DNA from 2 places in the Bacillus sp. SCT118 genome. Region 2 is predicted to be linked to the other one. Evidence: predicted binding sites of a transcription regulator. Region 2 holds the regulator's gene; the other holds the start of a gene.
The links. The regulator NrdR, encoded in region 2, represses ribonucleotide reductase genes. The targets are predictions, from matches to a motif close to AACACNATATATNGTGTT.

Region 1 (7,605 bases), 910 kb from region 2:
TATCATGAAATCGAAGAAACGACGTATCTGGCCTATAACGAGCCGATTGAGATCCAGTACGGAGGGGTTGTGTACGATCCCGGAGATGACAGAAGAAAAACGCATCGTCATACCCTGAAAGGAAAGACAAGGGAAATTGTCGGCAATGAGCCGCTCGGCTGGTAGAAGGATGTTTACCGATGCAAAAAAAGGGCAAAATGGATAGGTGGTTATCCATGTTGAATGCTATAATGGGGGGAGATTTATAAAAGAGAGTGATACATATTGAATAATACGAAGCAGCCCGTTGTCATTTTAGTCGGACCGACGGCAGTGGGGAAAACCAATTTAAGTATTCAGCTAGCCAAATCCTTAAACGCGGAAATTATCAGCGGAGATTCGATGCAGATTTATAAAGGGATGGATATTGGAACAGCTAAAATTACCGAACAGGAGATGGAGGGAGTGCCCCACCATCTGATTGACATTTTAGATCCCCAAGACTCTTTCTCTACTGCCGATTATCAAAGCTTAGTAAGAAATAAAATCAGCGAGATTGCAAATAGAGGAAAGCTTCCGATGATTGTCGGCGGTACAGGGCTTTATATACAATCTGTGCTTTACGATTATACATTTACGGAAGAGGCAAATGATCCCGTGTTTCGAGAGAGCATGCAAATGGCTGCTGAGCGGGAAGGCGCTGACTTTCTTCATGCCAAACTTGCTGCAGCAGATCCCGAGGCAGCAGCTGCGATTCATCCGAATAATACAAGAAGAGTCATTCGCGCACTGGAAATTTTACATACGTCCGGAAAAACGATGTCCCAGCATTTGAAGGAACAAAAACGAGAACTTCTGTACAATGCAGTGTTAATCGGCCTGACAATGGATAGAGACACACTTTACGAAAGAATTAATGAGCGGGTCGATATGATGATGCAGTCAGGCCTTCTCCCGGAAGTGAAACGCTTATACGACAAGAACGTGAGAGACTGTCAATCAATACAGGCGATAGGCTATAAAGAGCTGTATGCATATTTTGACGGTTTTGTGACACTTTCCGATGCTGTCGAACAGCTAAAGCAGAACTCGAGGCGGTATGCGAAACGCCAGCTGACGTGGTTTCGCAACAAAATGCAGGTCACATGGTTCGATATGACACCGCCTGTTGATATGGAGCTGAAAAAAAAGGAAATTTTCACACATATAGCAGGAAAACTCGAACTTTAATCGAAACTGTATGATATAGAGAATCAAGGAGGACGAAACATGAAACCGATTAATATTCAGGATCAGTTTTTGAATCAAATCCGGAAAGAAAATACGTATGTCACTGTTTTTTTGCTGAACGGCTTTCAGTTGCGGGGCCAGGTGAAAGGCTTTGATAACTTTACCGTATTGTTGGAATCGGAAGGTAAGCAGCAGCTTATATATAAACATGCGATCTCAACGTTTGCGCCGCAAAAAAACGTCCAGCTTGAACTCGAATAGATCAAAAAATGCCATGTCAAGACATGAGGAAAGGCTGCCGGGGGTTCCCGGCGGCCATTTTTAACATGAATCCACTTTTGCTACAAGCTTTTTGTGTAAGCTGACCATGCCAAGGCACGGTCTTTTTTTATGAGAACAACATACGGAAGTAAAAATGGTATATTATGTATAAAATGAATTTGGGAGTGATCGACCTTGTTTGAAAGTGAAGCAGAACTGAGACGAATTAGGATTGCACTTGTATGGATAGCTGTTTTTTTACTGTTCGGGGCGTGCGGGAATCAAGAAACCATTATTGAAACAGACAGCGGCAATTCAGACTATGAAACGCCTCAGCCCACCTCGTTTCCGCTTGAACATAATCATTTTGGCGTTATGGAGGACGGCTATATTAAAATTTATGAGTATAATGAGTCCAGCAATGAGGTAAAGCTGAAGAAAGAATACGACACGGATGATGAACTTGAATAAAATTCACAAGCATCCGAATTTACAAAGCGGATGCCAGCCGCTAAACTAAATACAGACACAGATCAAACAGAGGGTGAAAATATGAAGCATAAAGTGATCGTGAATCATTGGGAAGAAATTTGCGAAGATGATTCTTGCTATGAATACGGAACAAGTATCATTGTGAACGGAAAAGAATTAATCAGAGAAGCGTCAATTATCACTGCTTTGAAGGCGGTTTTAGAAGAGATCGGCGCGGATGTTGAAATAGAAGAAACAGTAGAGAGCGAAAAATGCTGTGATAGCTTAAGAAAAAAAAATCTAGACTACTAAGCAGTTTTTTTTCATGTTATGATATACATCGGCTAAAAAACGACACCCCGAGTAGGACGAGAGATGATTCTCGTTCTGCTCTCTTTTTTGGGCCCTAATGAGTCTGCCCATTTGCCTGATTTGATCAAAATATGAATTTTTCATAAAAACGAATCTATATATTGTGTTTTTGCTAGAGGGTAGTATACTATATATAGTGTTAGTGATGAGAGATTCATATTTTTTGATAGGTCGTGATAAAACGTGGTACAAATCATATTTGATTCGAAAACAGGGAATGTTCAGCGGTTTGTAAATAAAACAGGCTTTCAGCAGATACGCAAGGTGGACGAAATGGACCACGTGGACACTCCGTTTGTTTTGGTCACCTACACGACAAACTTCGGTCAGGTACCGGCATCAACACAATCATTTCTCGAAAAATACGCCCATCTCTTATTAGGTGTCGCTGCGAGCGGCAACAAAGTATGGGGCGATAACTTTGCAAAAAGCGCCGATACCATTTCAAGACAATATCAGGTGCCGATCTTGCACAAATTTGAACTCAGCGGCACATCTAAAGACGTTGAATTGTTTACTCAGGAGGTAGAAAGAGTTGTCACAAAATCAAGTGCCAAAATGGATCCAGTTAAATAACGAAATCATGATCCAAAAAGATGGAAAATTCCAGTTTGATAAGGATAAAGAGGCTGTACATAGCTATTTTGTAGACTATATCAATCAAAACACAGTGTACTTTCACGATTTAAAAGAGAAGCTGGATTATTTGATTGAAAACCAATACTACGAAGAGGAGTTCTTAAGCCTTTATTCTTTTGAAGACATTAAAGAAGTGTTTAAGACAGCTTACGCAAAGAAGTTTCGTTTTCCTTCCTTCATGAGTGCGTTTAAATTTTATAATGACTATGCTTTGAAAACGAATGACAAGAAAAGAATCCTCGAGCGTTATGAGGACCGGATCTCAATTGTTGCGCTGTTCTTCGCAAACGGCGACACTGAGAAAGCAAAGGAATATGTGCACCTGATGATCAATCAGGAATATCAGCCGAGCACACCGACATTTTTGAACGCCGGCAGAAAACGCCGCGGTGAACTTGTGAGCTGCTTCTTGCTCGAAGTTAATGATTCTTTAAATGACATTTCAAGAGCGATCGATATCTCCATGCAGCTTTCTAAACTGGGCGGAGGGGTTTCTCTTAACCTGTCCAAGCTTCGCGCGAAAGGTGAAGCCATTAAAGATGTTGAGAATGCGACAAAAGGCGTTGTAGGCGTCATGAAGCTTCTTGATAACGCGTTCCGTTATGCTGACCAAATGGGACAAAGACAAGGGTCCGGCGCGGCGTATTTAAACATTTTCCACCGCGATATCAATGATTTTCTTGATACGAAAAAGATTTCTGCGGATGAAGATGTACGTGTCAAAACGCTTTCGATCGGTGTTGTCATTCCGGATAAGTTCGTTGAGCTTGCACGCGAGGACAAAGCGGCTTATGTATTCTACCCGCACACGATTTATAAAGAGTACGGCCAGCACATGGATGAGATGGACATGAACGAAATGTACGACAAGTTTGTCGACAACCCTCGGGTGAAAAAGGAAAAAATCAACCCGCGGAAACTGCTTGAAAAATTGGCGATGCTTCGTTCTGAATCAGGCTATCCATACATCATGTTCCAAGATAACGTCAATAAAGTGCATGCGAATAACCATATTTCGAAGGTCAAATTTTCTAACCTTTGCTCTGAAGTGCTGCAGGCATCTCAAGTTTCTTCATACACAGACTATGATGAAGAAGATGAAATCGGTCTGGATATTTCCTGCAACCTGGGCTCGCTTAACATTCTCAATGTCATGGAGCATAAATCAATCGAAAAGACAGTCAAGCTTGCGACAGACTCTTTAACACACGTGTCGGAAACAACTGACATCCGTAATGCGCCTGCTGTAAGACGGGCAAACAAAGCGATGAAATCAATCGGCCTCGGTGCTATGAACCTTCACGGCTACCTTGCGCAAAACGGCATTGCGTATGAAAGTCCGGAAGCGCGTGACTTTGCAAACACGTTCTTTATGATGGTGAACTTCTACTCCATCCAGCGTTCTGCGGAAATCGCAAAAGAGAAGGGCGAAACGTTTGATCAATATGAAGGCTCAACCTATGCGACAGGTGAATACTTTGACAAATACGTTTCTACTGATTTCTCACCGAAATATGAAAAAATCGCTAATCTGTTTGAAGGTATGCATATCCCGACGACAGAGGACTGGAAAAAGCTAAAAGCATTTGTGGCTGAACACGGTATGTATCACAGCTACAGATTATGCATTGCGCCAACAGGCTCTATCTCATACGTCCAATCAAGTACGGCGTCTGTTATGCCGATTATGGAACGCATTGAAGAACGAACATACGGCAACTCAAAAACGTACTACCCAATGCCTGGGCTTGCATCTAATAACTGGTTCTTCTATAAAGAAGCCTACGATATGGACATGTTCAAGGTTGTGGATATGATCGCCACTATCCAGCAGCACATTGATCAGGGAATCAGCTTTACATTGTTCTTAAAAGACACAATGACGACCCGTGATTTAAACCGAATCGATCTGTATGCACATCATAGAGGAATTAAAACCATTTACTATGCAAGAACGAAAGATACTGGGCAAGACAGCTGCCTTTCTTGTGTTGTTTGATTAAAGGAGAGTTTATAGTGACAAAAATTTATGACGCAGCAAACTGGTCAAAGCATGAAGACGATTTTACCCAAATGTTCTATAACCAAAACGTGAAACAGTTCTGGCTTCCGGAAGAGATTGCTTTAAACGGCGATCTCCTCACATGGAAGTACCTCGGGAAAAACGAGCAGGACACTTATATGAAGGTACTGGCCGGACTTACGCTTCTTGATACAGAGCAGGGGAATACGGGAATGCCGATCGTGGCTGAACACGTAGATGGCCATCAGCGGAAAGCGGTGCTGAACTTTATGGCGATGATGGAGAACGCTGTCCATGCGAAGTCGTACTCTAATATTTTCATGACCCTTGCACCAACTGAAACGATCAATGAAGTATTTGAATGGGTTAAACAAAATAAATATTTGCAGAAAAAAGCGCAAATGATTGTCGGGCTTTACAAAGCCATTCAAAAAGATGATGAAATTTCACTGTTCAAAGCGATGGTTGCTTCCGTCTATCTGGAAAGCTTCCTTTTCTACAGCGGTTTCTATTATCCGTTATATTTCTACGGACAAGGAAAACTGATGCAAAGCGGTGAGATCATTAACCTGATCCTTCGTGACGAAGCGATTCACGGCGTGTATGTCGGTCTCCTTGCTCAGGAAATTTATAATAAACAGACAGAAGAGAAAAAAGCAGAGCTTCGTGAATTTGCGATCGACCTTCTGAATCAGTTATATGAAAATGAGCTTGAATATACAGAGGACTTGTACGATCAAGTCGGACTCTCACACGATGTAAAGAAATTCATCCGCTATAATGCGAATAAAGCGCTGATGAACCTTGGATTTGATCCATACTTCGAAGAGGAAGACATTAATCCGATCGTTTTAAACGGATTAAACACAAAAACAAAATCACATGACTTCTTCTCTATGAAGGGGAATGGTTATAAAAAAGCGACAGTTGAGCCGCTCAAAGATGATGACTTTTATTTTGAAGATGAAAAAGAGCAGATATAATATCTGCTCTTTTCGGCTTGAAGGTTCAAATGAGGAGGACGCAGTACCCATGGGAAAAATGGACGAAATGATTTTAGTTGCCCCGCGCGATGATGTGTTTAAGAAAGAAAGCTTAACCTTCCAGGGCGTGTACAGTGAAGATAGCAGAGTAGCAGAAATCATGGCTCAGATTGAAGCGGCTTATCGTGAAATGAGAAGAGGGGACGCAGAAGAAGATCCGCGTTTCAAGCAGCCGATACCTTATGTCGTCATTAAGCGTGAAGATGAAGTTTTTCTTTACGAGCGGCTGGCTGGCGGCGGTGAATCACGACTGCACAACAAGCTTTCTCTCGGCTTTGGCGGCCATATGAACGCCATCGATGGGACAGCTTCATTTGCTGAAGTCTTAAAGCTGAACACAGACCGTGAGCTTGAGGAAGAACTGCAAATAAATGAAGAAGATAAACAGGCGATAGTCACACTGGGATTAATCAATGATGATGAAAACAGTGTTGGCAAAGTACATATCGGTATTCTTTCTGCGCTTCAATTAAAGCCTGGCGCACAAGTGGAAGTGAAGGAAAAAGAACAAATTGCGGGTAAATGGATGAAAGTCTCTGAATTAAAACAGGATGACATCTATAACCGTCTGGAAACATGGTCACAGTTTGTTGTTGATATTCTTGAATAAAAAAACCCGGTTTCTCGCGATGAGGAGCCGGGTTTTTTTATGAGACGCTCGTCCCCGTCTCGGCTATGATTCTAGGATCACAATAGCGTCAAAGCCGGCATTTTTCGCTCTGGCAGCGAGGGTGTCTGCATTGTCTTTGGATGAAAATGCGCCAATCTGCACTTTGTATAATCCGTCCTTTAAAAGGACAATCGAGTCAAAACCTTTGGCTTCGGCTTTACTTGCGAGCGAGTCGGCATTCGCTTTGACTTTAAATGCGCCGATTTGAACCTTATATAACCCTGAGCTGGAAGTCTTTTTAAGGTTAAAGGCTTGCTCCAGCCCGTTTGCATGTCCTCTCGCTAAGCTTTGAATAAAACTGCTCGTTTTCAGCTTATTTGCATCGGCAACGGTATCAATGAAGCCGTTCTCGGTCAAGAGGGCAGGCATTGCCGACTCCCTTAGGACGTGGAAGTTCGCTGTTTTTTTGCCGCGATCGGCAAAGTCGACAGCTTGTATCACTTCAGAGTGAATTGTCGATTGATAAGTCGTCGTCGGGGCTCCTACACCTGGATAAATATAGCTTTCAAAACCTGTGCCTCCCCCGGAATTAACGTGAATGGACAAAAAGAAATCTGCTCCCCAGTTATTTGCGGCATTTGTCCGGTCGTTTAAGCTGACAAATTGGTCGCTTGTCCGGCTCAGCAGCAAAGAAACGCCTTCATATTCATTAGTTAATATCGTACGTAAGGCTAAAGCGATTTGCAGGGTTAACGTTTTTTCCTGAAGGCCATTACCTGTTGCGCCTGGATCAGACCCGCCATGGCCAGGATCAATAAAAATTTTAACCATTTTTCATCACCTCATTACAGGATATGAAAAAACACGGCTTCTGCTTGTACGATTATCATTCAACTGAAAAATGAGGAAATAACCCTTTCAAATACGGAAATTATTTCTCGGGAAAGCGCACAATCCAACATGAAGCGACAACAGAT
Region 2 (7,605 bases):
ACAGATCATCTCTTGAAATGCCTGCTTCTTCAATGCCTTCCCGAATCCCTTCTCCGACTCCAGCTTCATTTCCATAGATTGCTGCAGTATCAATACTGCGGTACCCGTGAACAATGGCAGTTTTAACTGCGTTTATCAGTTCAGATCCTTCTTCCACTTGGAACACGCCGAGGCCGAACCAAGGCATTTCCACCCCATTATGAAGTGTTGCTTTTGCTTGTAAATGTGTTGTCATGATCATTTCCTCCTTTAAAATTGTCAGGCTTCCTGCCGATCTCGTTTTTCCATCAAGCGGCTCCAGCCTGTTAAAATGACTGCACCGACCACCATTAATCCGCCTATCCAAGCGGTATGAATCAATCCGATTGAATCGGTGATCACACCGCCAAGGTATGACCCAAGCGCGATCCCTGCATTAAAAGCAGCGATATTCATCGCGGATGCGACGTCAACTGCACTCGGGACAAAACGCTCAGCCAGCATGACGACATACACCTGAAGGCCGGGCACGTTCATAAAGGCCAGCAATCCCATACAGAGAATGGTAATGAGCCCAGCTGCTTGATACGGGGCTGTAAATGTCAGTACGAATAGAACAATTGCCTGTACGATAAACATATAGAATAAAGCGGCGATCGGATTTCGGTTTGACAGCTTTCCGCCAATCATATTGCCGATAGCAATAGCTATTCCGTATCCGAGCAGAATCACTGCAACAGTCCCGGCTTTGAAGCCTGTTACTTCCTGAAGCAGGGGAGACAGATACGTGAACACAACGAATGTTCCTCCGTATCCAAGCGCTGTAATGACAAATAAAAGCAATAACCGGCTGTTTGTCACAAGCTTCAATTGATCCCGCATCGTTGTTTTCGTCCCTTTTCGTAATTTGGACGGTACAAGAATGCCATTTGTAATGAAAGCAATGATTCCGACGGCGATAATGACCATAAAGGCGAAACGCCAGCCAAACTGCTGGCCGATAAATGTCCCAAAAGGAACTCCGGTTACAGTTGCCACAGTGAGGCCAGTAAACATAATTGAAATCGCGCTAGCCCTTTTATCTTCCGGGACAATATCCGCTGCGATTGTCGAACCGATCGACATAAACACACCGTGCGAAAATGCCGATATTACACGTGCAGCTAGTAAAATCCCGATGCTTGAAGCGGTTGCTGCCATCGTATTACCGGCAATAAAAATAAACATGATCCAAAGCAATAGTGTCTTACGTGACATGCTTGAGGTCAATGAAGTTAATATAGGTGCCCCAAATGTAACGCCGAGCGCATAAAGGGAAACGGTCAATCCTGCTGTCGTGACTGGAATATCCAGGTCATCAGCAATGAGCGGCAAAAGGCCGACACTGATAAATTCAGTTGTCCCTATTGCGAATGCACTTACGGCCAAAGCTAGTAGTGCAGGAATACTGCTTTTATTGGCTGAAGTCATGATGTTCCTCCTTTGTAAGATGTGTTGTATGATTGAAATTCTGCCGAGTAAGCTATATAAATAAAAAAGAGCAGATTCAAATCAGCCGGCAAATGTGATTATGAAACATATCGTTAAGAAATAAAAGTACGTACTTTTAAGTGCTATAGTCACTTTTTGGTGCCTGTGAGGAGAATGGATTGTATGGAGAAGAAAAAATATAACATTTCTGTTGAAGCGACCCTTGAAGTGATTGGAGGGAAATGGAAATGCGTCATTTTATGCCATCTAACGCACGGAAAAAAACGCACAAGTGAATTAAAACGCCTAATGCCCAATATCACGCAAAAAATGCTGACTCAGCAGCTGCGCGAGCTGGAAGCGGACGGTGTCATTAACCGAATCGTATATAATCAAGTTCCTCCCAAAGTGGAATACGAGCTCAGCGAATACGGCCGCAGCTTAGAAGGAATTTTAGATATGCTGTGTGCTTGGGGAGCGAATCATATTAACAGAGTGTACGGGGATACATTTTCTGTGCTAGAAGAAAGTGTGCTCAATGATAAGTTAAAACAGGAATCATAAAGCATGAGGGCAGTCAGTGCGGAGCGCTGGCTGCTTTTTGGTTCTTACGCCTGATATTCTGTGCAAGAAAACATAAGATGCATCATAAATTAGCGTTATAATCGTTGATTTTTATCAATATGTACTGGCGAATTTGTTTTAATGTGTTATACTAATTTTAGATAGTAACAAATTAGGATGGCATAATTGATAAGGGGTGTCCAACATGAAGGTAAAAGTAGCGATCAACGGGTTTGGAAGAATCGGAAGAATGGTTTTTAGAAAAGCGATGTTAGACGATCAAATTCAAGTAGTGGCCATTAACGCCAGCTATTCCGCAGAAACGCTGGCTCATTTAATAAAGTATGACACAATTCACGGCAGATACGATAAAGAGGTTGTGGCTGGTGAAGACAGCCTGATCGTAAATGGAAAGAAAGTGCTTTTGTTAAACAGCCGTGATCCAAAACAGCTGCCTTGGCGGGAATATGATATTGACATAGTCGTCGAAGCAACAGGGAAGTTTAATGCTAAAGATAAAGCGATGGGCCATATAGAAGCAGGCGCAAAAAAAGTGATTTTGACCGCTCCGGGAAAAAATGAAGACGTTACCATTGTGATGGGCGTAAATGAGGACCAATTCGACGCAGAGCGCCATGTCATTATTTCAAATGCGTCATGCACGACAAATTGCCTTGCGCCTGTTGTAAAAGTGCTGGATGAAGAGTTTGGCATTGAGAGCGGTCTGATGACTACAGTTCATGCGTATACGAATGACCAAAAAAATATTGATAACCCGCACAAAGATTTGCGCCGGGCGCGGGCTTGCGGTGAATCCATCATTCCGACGACAACAGGAGCGGCAAAGGCGCTTTCGCTTGTGCTGCCGCATCTGAAAGGAAAACTTCACGGCCTCGCCTTGCGTGTCCCTGTTCCGAACGTCTCATTGGTTGATCTCGTTGTTGATCTGAAAACGGATGTTACGGCTGAAGAAGTAAACGAGGCATTTAAACGCGCTGCCAAAACGTCGATGTACGGTGTACTTGATTACTCAGATGAACCGCTCGTTTCGACTGATTATAATACGAATCCGCATTCAGCGGTCATTGACGGGCTTACAACAATGGTAATGGAAGACAGGAAAGTAAAGGTGCTGGCGTGGTATGACAACGAATGGGGCTACTCCTGCAGAGTTGTTGATCTGATCCGCCATGTAGCGGCACGAATGAAACATCCGTCTGCTGTATAAAATAAGGTCATGGACACATTTTAAAGAAAAAACCCTTAACAACATATTTCTGAAAAAACGCACCTTGCAAATTAGACTTAAACACAGTATACTATTTTTCGTGAACTTCTTGCTTGAGACTGTTTCGGAATTACTTAAAGGGTTAGGACCTCTCCGGACTAACTTTCCCCCGTGGTAAATGGCCGACCCAGTTGTTGGAATTTCACTTTTTAATTCTTGTTAAGGGGGGTCCATGACTATGGAAACAATGGGGCGTCACGTTATCTCCGAGCTATGGGGATGCGATTTTGATAAGCTGAATGACATGGATTTTATTGAAAAAACGTTTGTAAATGCTGCTCTAAAATCAGGTGCTGAGGTGCGCGAGGTTGCATTTCACAAATTTGCACCGCAAGGCGTAAGCGGAGTTGTGATTATTTCTGAATCACACTTAACGATTCACAGTTTTCCTGAGCACGGATATGCGAGCATTGATGTTTATACTTGTGGAGACTTAGATCCTAATGTCGCTGCTGATTACATTGCAGAGGCATTACATGCTGATACAAGAGAAAACATTGAAATACCAAGAGGAATGGGGCCTGTGCAGATTAAACAGGCGCAAGCGAAAGTACTATAAAGTAAATTGCGAACACAAAGGGAGCTGAAGCTAGAAAGCCATTATGCGCTTTTTAGCTTATGCTCCTTTTATTTTTATAAAGAAACGAGAGTGTCAGCTTTTTCTTTTTTCATTTTTTTTGTAAAATAAGAAGGAGATTTTCACAAACCACCTAATGCTAAAGAAACAAATTTAACACCGGCTCTCCCGACAGATGCTGTCACATCTATTTTTAAAAGGCGGAGGCTGCCGAAAATACATTGCAGGGAACGATATAGTTGGGAGCTGATTTTATTGAAATGTCCTTCATGCCAGCATAACGGAACACGAGTCCTTGATTCACGGCCTGTGGATGACGGAAAGTCGATTCGCCGAAGACGCGAGTGCGAATCCTGCCACTACCGGTTTACGACCTTTGAGAAAGTGGAGGAAACCCCGCTCATCGTCGTGAAAAAAGAAGGTGTGCGTGAGGAATTCAGCAGAGAAAAAATGCTGCGCGGTCTCATAAAAGCATGTGAAAAAAGGCCTGTTTCACTCAAAACGCTTGAAGACATGTGCTTTGATATTGAAAAAGAGCTTCGCAATCAAGGCTGCTCCGAGGTGAAGAGTGAGCTCGTCGGAGAAATGGTCATGGACCGGCTGGCTAAGATTGACGAAGTCGCATATGTGCGGTTCGCGTCCGTCTATCGGCAGTTTAAAGATATAAACGTCTTTATCGATGAATTAAAAGACTTAATAAAGAAAGAGCGTTAAAAGAGCTAAGAGGATTCTTCTAGCTCTTTTCTCATGTGCAAAATTGGCATTTGATAGATATAAGAAACGGTGTAAAATGAAAGGTAGAAACAAATTCGGAAGGTTTGAGAATGTATGGCTGACTATTGGAAAGATGTACTGCCTGTAGACCCGTATGTGGTTAAAAGCAGATCGATGCTGCAGGATATCGACAGACAAATTATTACACAACTGTACCAGCCCTTAATCGGCCCTGTTGCATTCTCTCTTTATATGACATTGTGGGGAGAGCTTGAACAAAACCGTCTGTGGGGCGGAGAGTCCACACATAGACAGCTGATGGGGATGACACAGTCCAACTTAAAAACGATCCATCAGGAACAGGGGAAGCTCGAGGGCATCGGATTGCTGAAAGTATATATGAAAGAATCCGAGCGGCAGGAGCGCCTCTTTATATATGAACTCCTTCCGCCGCTCAGACCAAATGAATTTTTTGAAGACGGAATGCTGAATGTTTTTCTGTATAATAGAGTCGGAAAAACGAAATATCAGCAATTAAAACAATTTTTTACGCACCCGGCCATTACAGAAGATGCGAAGGACATTACGCGGCCGTTTAATCACGCGTTTGAATCGCTGCAGCCGAGTGAATGGAAGCTCACATCCGATATGGAGGAAACGGTAAGGCTTGCCGAGGGGTCCGAGTATACTTCTGTCGGACAGTCTCCGTCCTACACCATAACGGAGGATGTGTTTGATTTTGATTTGTTTTTAGCGGGACTTTCTGAGACGATGATACCGAGAAAAGCGATGACCCAGCAGGTGCGTGACACAATCAAAAAGCTTTCTTATCTGTACGGAATTGACCCTTTGCAAATGCAAAATGTTGTGATGAGCGCAATTGATGAGCGTGACGTCATTACGACGGAGGCATTAAGAAAAGCGGCGAGCGACTGGTATCAAATTGAAAGAAACGGACAGCTGCCTGATTTGGTGGAAAAAACACAGCCGGTGCATCTGCGTGAAGGCGAAAAACCGGCAGAAGAGGATTCTCTAGATGGGAAGCTGATCGCATTGCTGGAGGCGATTTCTCCGAAGAAGCTTCTGCAGGACATTGCTGACGGAACAGAGCCGTCAAAAGCTGATCTGAAGATCATAGAAGAAATTATGTTCGAACAGAAGCTCGAGCCAGGCGTCACAAATGTGTTAATTTATTATGTCATGCTGAAAACCGACATGAAGCTGTCGAAAAACTATATTCAAAAAATCGCTTCGCATTGGGCACGCAAAAAGGTAAAAACGGTCAGGGAAGCGATGAAGCTCGCAATAGAAGAAAACCGCCAGTATCTTGAATGGGCTGAAGGAAAAACAAAGTCTTCGAAACGAAACCAAAAAGTGATTCGTGAAGAAAAGCTTCCTGATTGGATGACAGAAAAGGAAACAGCGTCTGATTCAGAATCCGGACAGCAGAAGCTGCATCCGCAGGATTTGGAAGAACAGAAGAAAAAGATGATGGAAGAAATGCAAAAACTGAAAAAATACTCTGCCTATTAAAGACAGAGATGCGGGGTGAAGGAATAGATGGAACCAATCGGCCGTTCCCTGCAGGGCGTAACCGGCAGGCCGGATTTCCAAAAACGTCTTGAACAAATGAAGGAAAAAGTCATGAAAGATCAAGATGTTCAAGCATTTTTAAAGGAAAACGAAGAAGTGATTGACCAAAAAATGATCGAAAAGAGTTTAAATAAGCTTTATGAATATATCGAACAAAGCAAGAATTGCTCCTATTGTTCGGAAGATGAAAACTGCAACAATTTGTTGGAGGGCTACCATCCGAAGCTTGTTGTCAATGGGCGGTCTATAGATATCGAGTATTATGAATGTCCAGTCAAACGGAAGCTCGACCAGCAGAAGAAACAAAAGTCTCTTATGAAAAGCATGTATATCCAGCAGGATCTTCTCGGAGCGACGTTCCAGCAAGTTGATATCAGTGACCCGAGCAGGCTCGCGATGTTTCAGCATGTTACAGACTTCCTGAAAAGCTATAATGAGACGGGAAAAGGGAAAGGATTATATTTATACGGGAAATTCGGGGTAGGAAAAACGTTTATGCTCGCTGCGATTGCCAATGAGCTGGCGGAAAAAGAGTATTCCTCCATGATTGTCTATGTGCCTGAATTTGTGAGAGAGCTTAAGAATTCGCTGCAAGACCAGACATTGGAAGAGAAGCTCAATATGGTAAAGACCACACCCGTATTGATGCTTGATGACATCGGAGCAGAATCAATGACAAGCTGGGTAAGGGATGAAGTCATCGGAACGGTGCTTCAGCACAGAATGTCCCAGCAGCTGCCTACTTTCTTTTCTTCTAATTTCTCACCTGACGAGCTGAAGCATCATTTTACGTATTCGCAAAGGGGGGAAAAGGAAGAAGTAAAAGCGGCAAGATTAATGGAGCGGATATTATATTTGGCTGCTCCGATCCGCCTTGACGGAGAAAACCGCCGCCATCCGTAACTGCTGCGGTTCAAAGGGGAAGGAACTGAGGGTATGAATCGAAAAACCGCTTTTAAATGGCTGGCAGTGCTGGCAGGTGCAGGTTTAATCTTTTGGGGAAATAAAATATATTTGAATGTATCGCCGAAAGAGATCAGGGTATGGGTATTGTCGTTCGGAGTCTTTGCACCTCTGATGTTTATCGGGATATCCATCGTCAGGCCACTTGTTTTATTTCCGGTGTCTGTTATATCAATAGCTGGCGGACTTGCGTTTGGCCCGCTTCTCGGCACGTTTTATACGTTATTCGGTTCGATGTGCGCCTCAGCTGTTTCGTTTTTTGCGGCAGGTTTGTTTGCGGCGAAAAAGAACGGGCATTACGAAAGGCTTGAAGCCATACAGAAGCAAATGGAGGATAACGGATTTTTCTATATCTTTCTTTTGAGAATCCTGCCGATCAATTTTGATTTCGTCAGCTATGCGGCAGGCCTTTCCAATGTCAAAGCGCTGCCGTATTTTGCGGCGACGGCTGTAGGAA

Region 1: the regulator NrdR is predicted to act here: its motif matches at 2,437-2,454, upstream of nrdI (class Ib ribonucleoside-diphosphate reductase assembly flavoprotein NrdI).

Annotation. Positions count from the first base shown of each region.
Region 1 is NZ_CP191225.1:2,196,153-2,203,757, reverse strand. Features, by position in the region: gene ACQVGT_RS11485 (YmaF family protein) at 1-165, shown strand, start outside; gene miaA (tRNA (adenosine(37)-N6)-dimethylallyltransferase MiaA) at 265-1,209, shown strand; gene hfq (RNA chaperone Hfq) at 1,249-1,470, shown strand; gene ACQVGT_RS11470 (YmzC family protein) at 1,666-1,941, shown strand; gene ACQVGT_RS11465 (hypothetical protein) at 2,023-2,253, shown strand; gene nrdI (class Ib ribonucleoside-diphosphate reductase assembly flavoprotein NrdI) at 2,497-2,889, shown strand; gene nrdE (class 1b ribonucleoside-diphosphate reductase subunit alpha) at 2,849-4,951, shown strand; gene nrdF (class 1b ribonucleoside-diphosphate reductase subunit beta) at 4,969-5,958, shown strand; gene ACQVGT_RS11445 (enzyme involved in deoxyribonucleotide synthesis) at 6,008-6,628, shown strand; gene cwlC (sporulation-specific N-acetylmuramoyl-L-alanine amidase) at 6,692-7,459, opposite strand.
Region 2 is NZ_CP191225.1:1,283,960-1,291,564, forward strand. Features, by position in the region: gene ytbE (aldo/keto reductase YtbE) at 1-235, opposite strand, end outside; gene ACQVGT_RS06480 (MFS transporter) at 259-1,449, opposite strand; gene ACQVGT_RS06485 (winged helix-turn-helix transcriptional regulator) at 1,633-2,013, shown strand; gene ACQVGT_RS06490 (glyceraldehyde-3-phosphate dehydrogenase) at 2,219-3,241, shown strand; gene speD (adenosylmethionine decarboxylase) at 3,480-3,860, shown strand; gene nrdR (transcriptional regulator NrdR) at 4,134-4,592, shown strand; gene dnaB (replicative helicase loading/DNA remodeling protein DnaB) at 4,707-6,125, shown strand; gene dnaI (primosomal protein DnaI) at 6,153-7,088, shown strand; gene ACQVGT_RS06515 (TVP38/TMEM64 family protein) at 7,122-7,605, shown strand, end outside.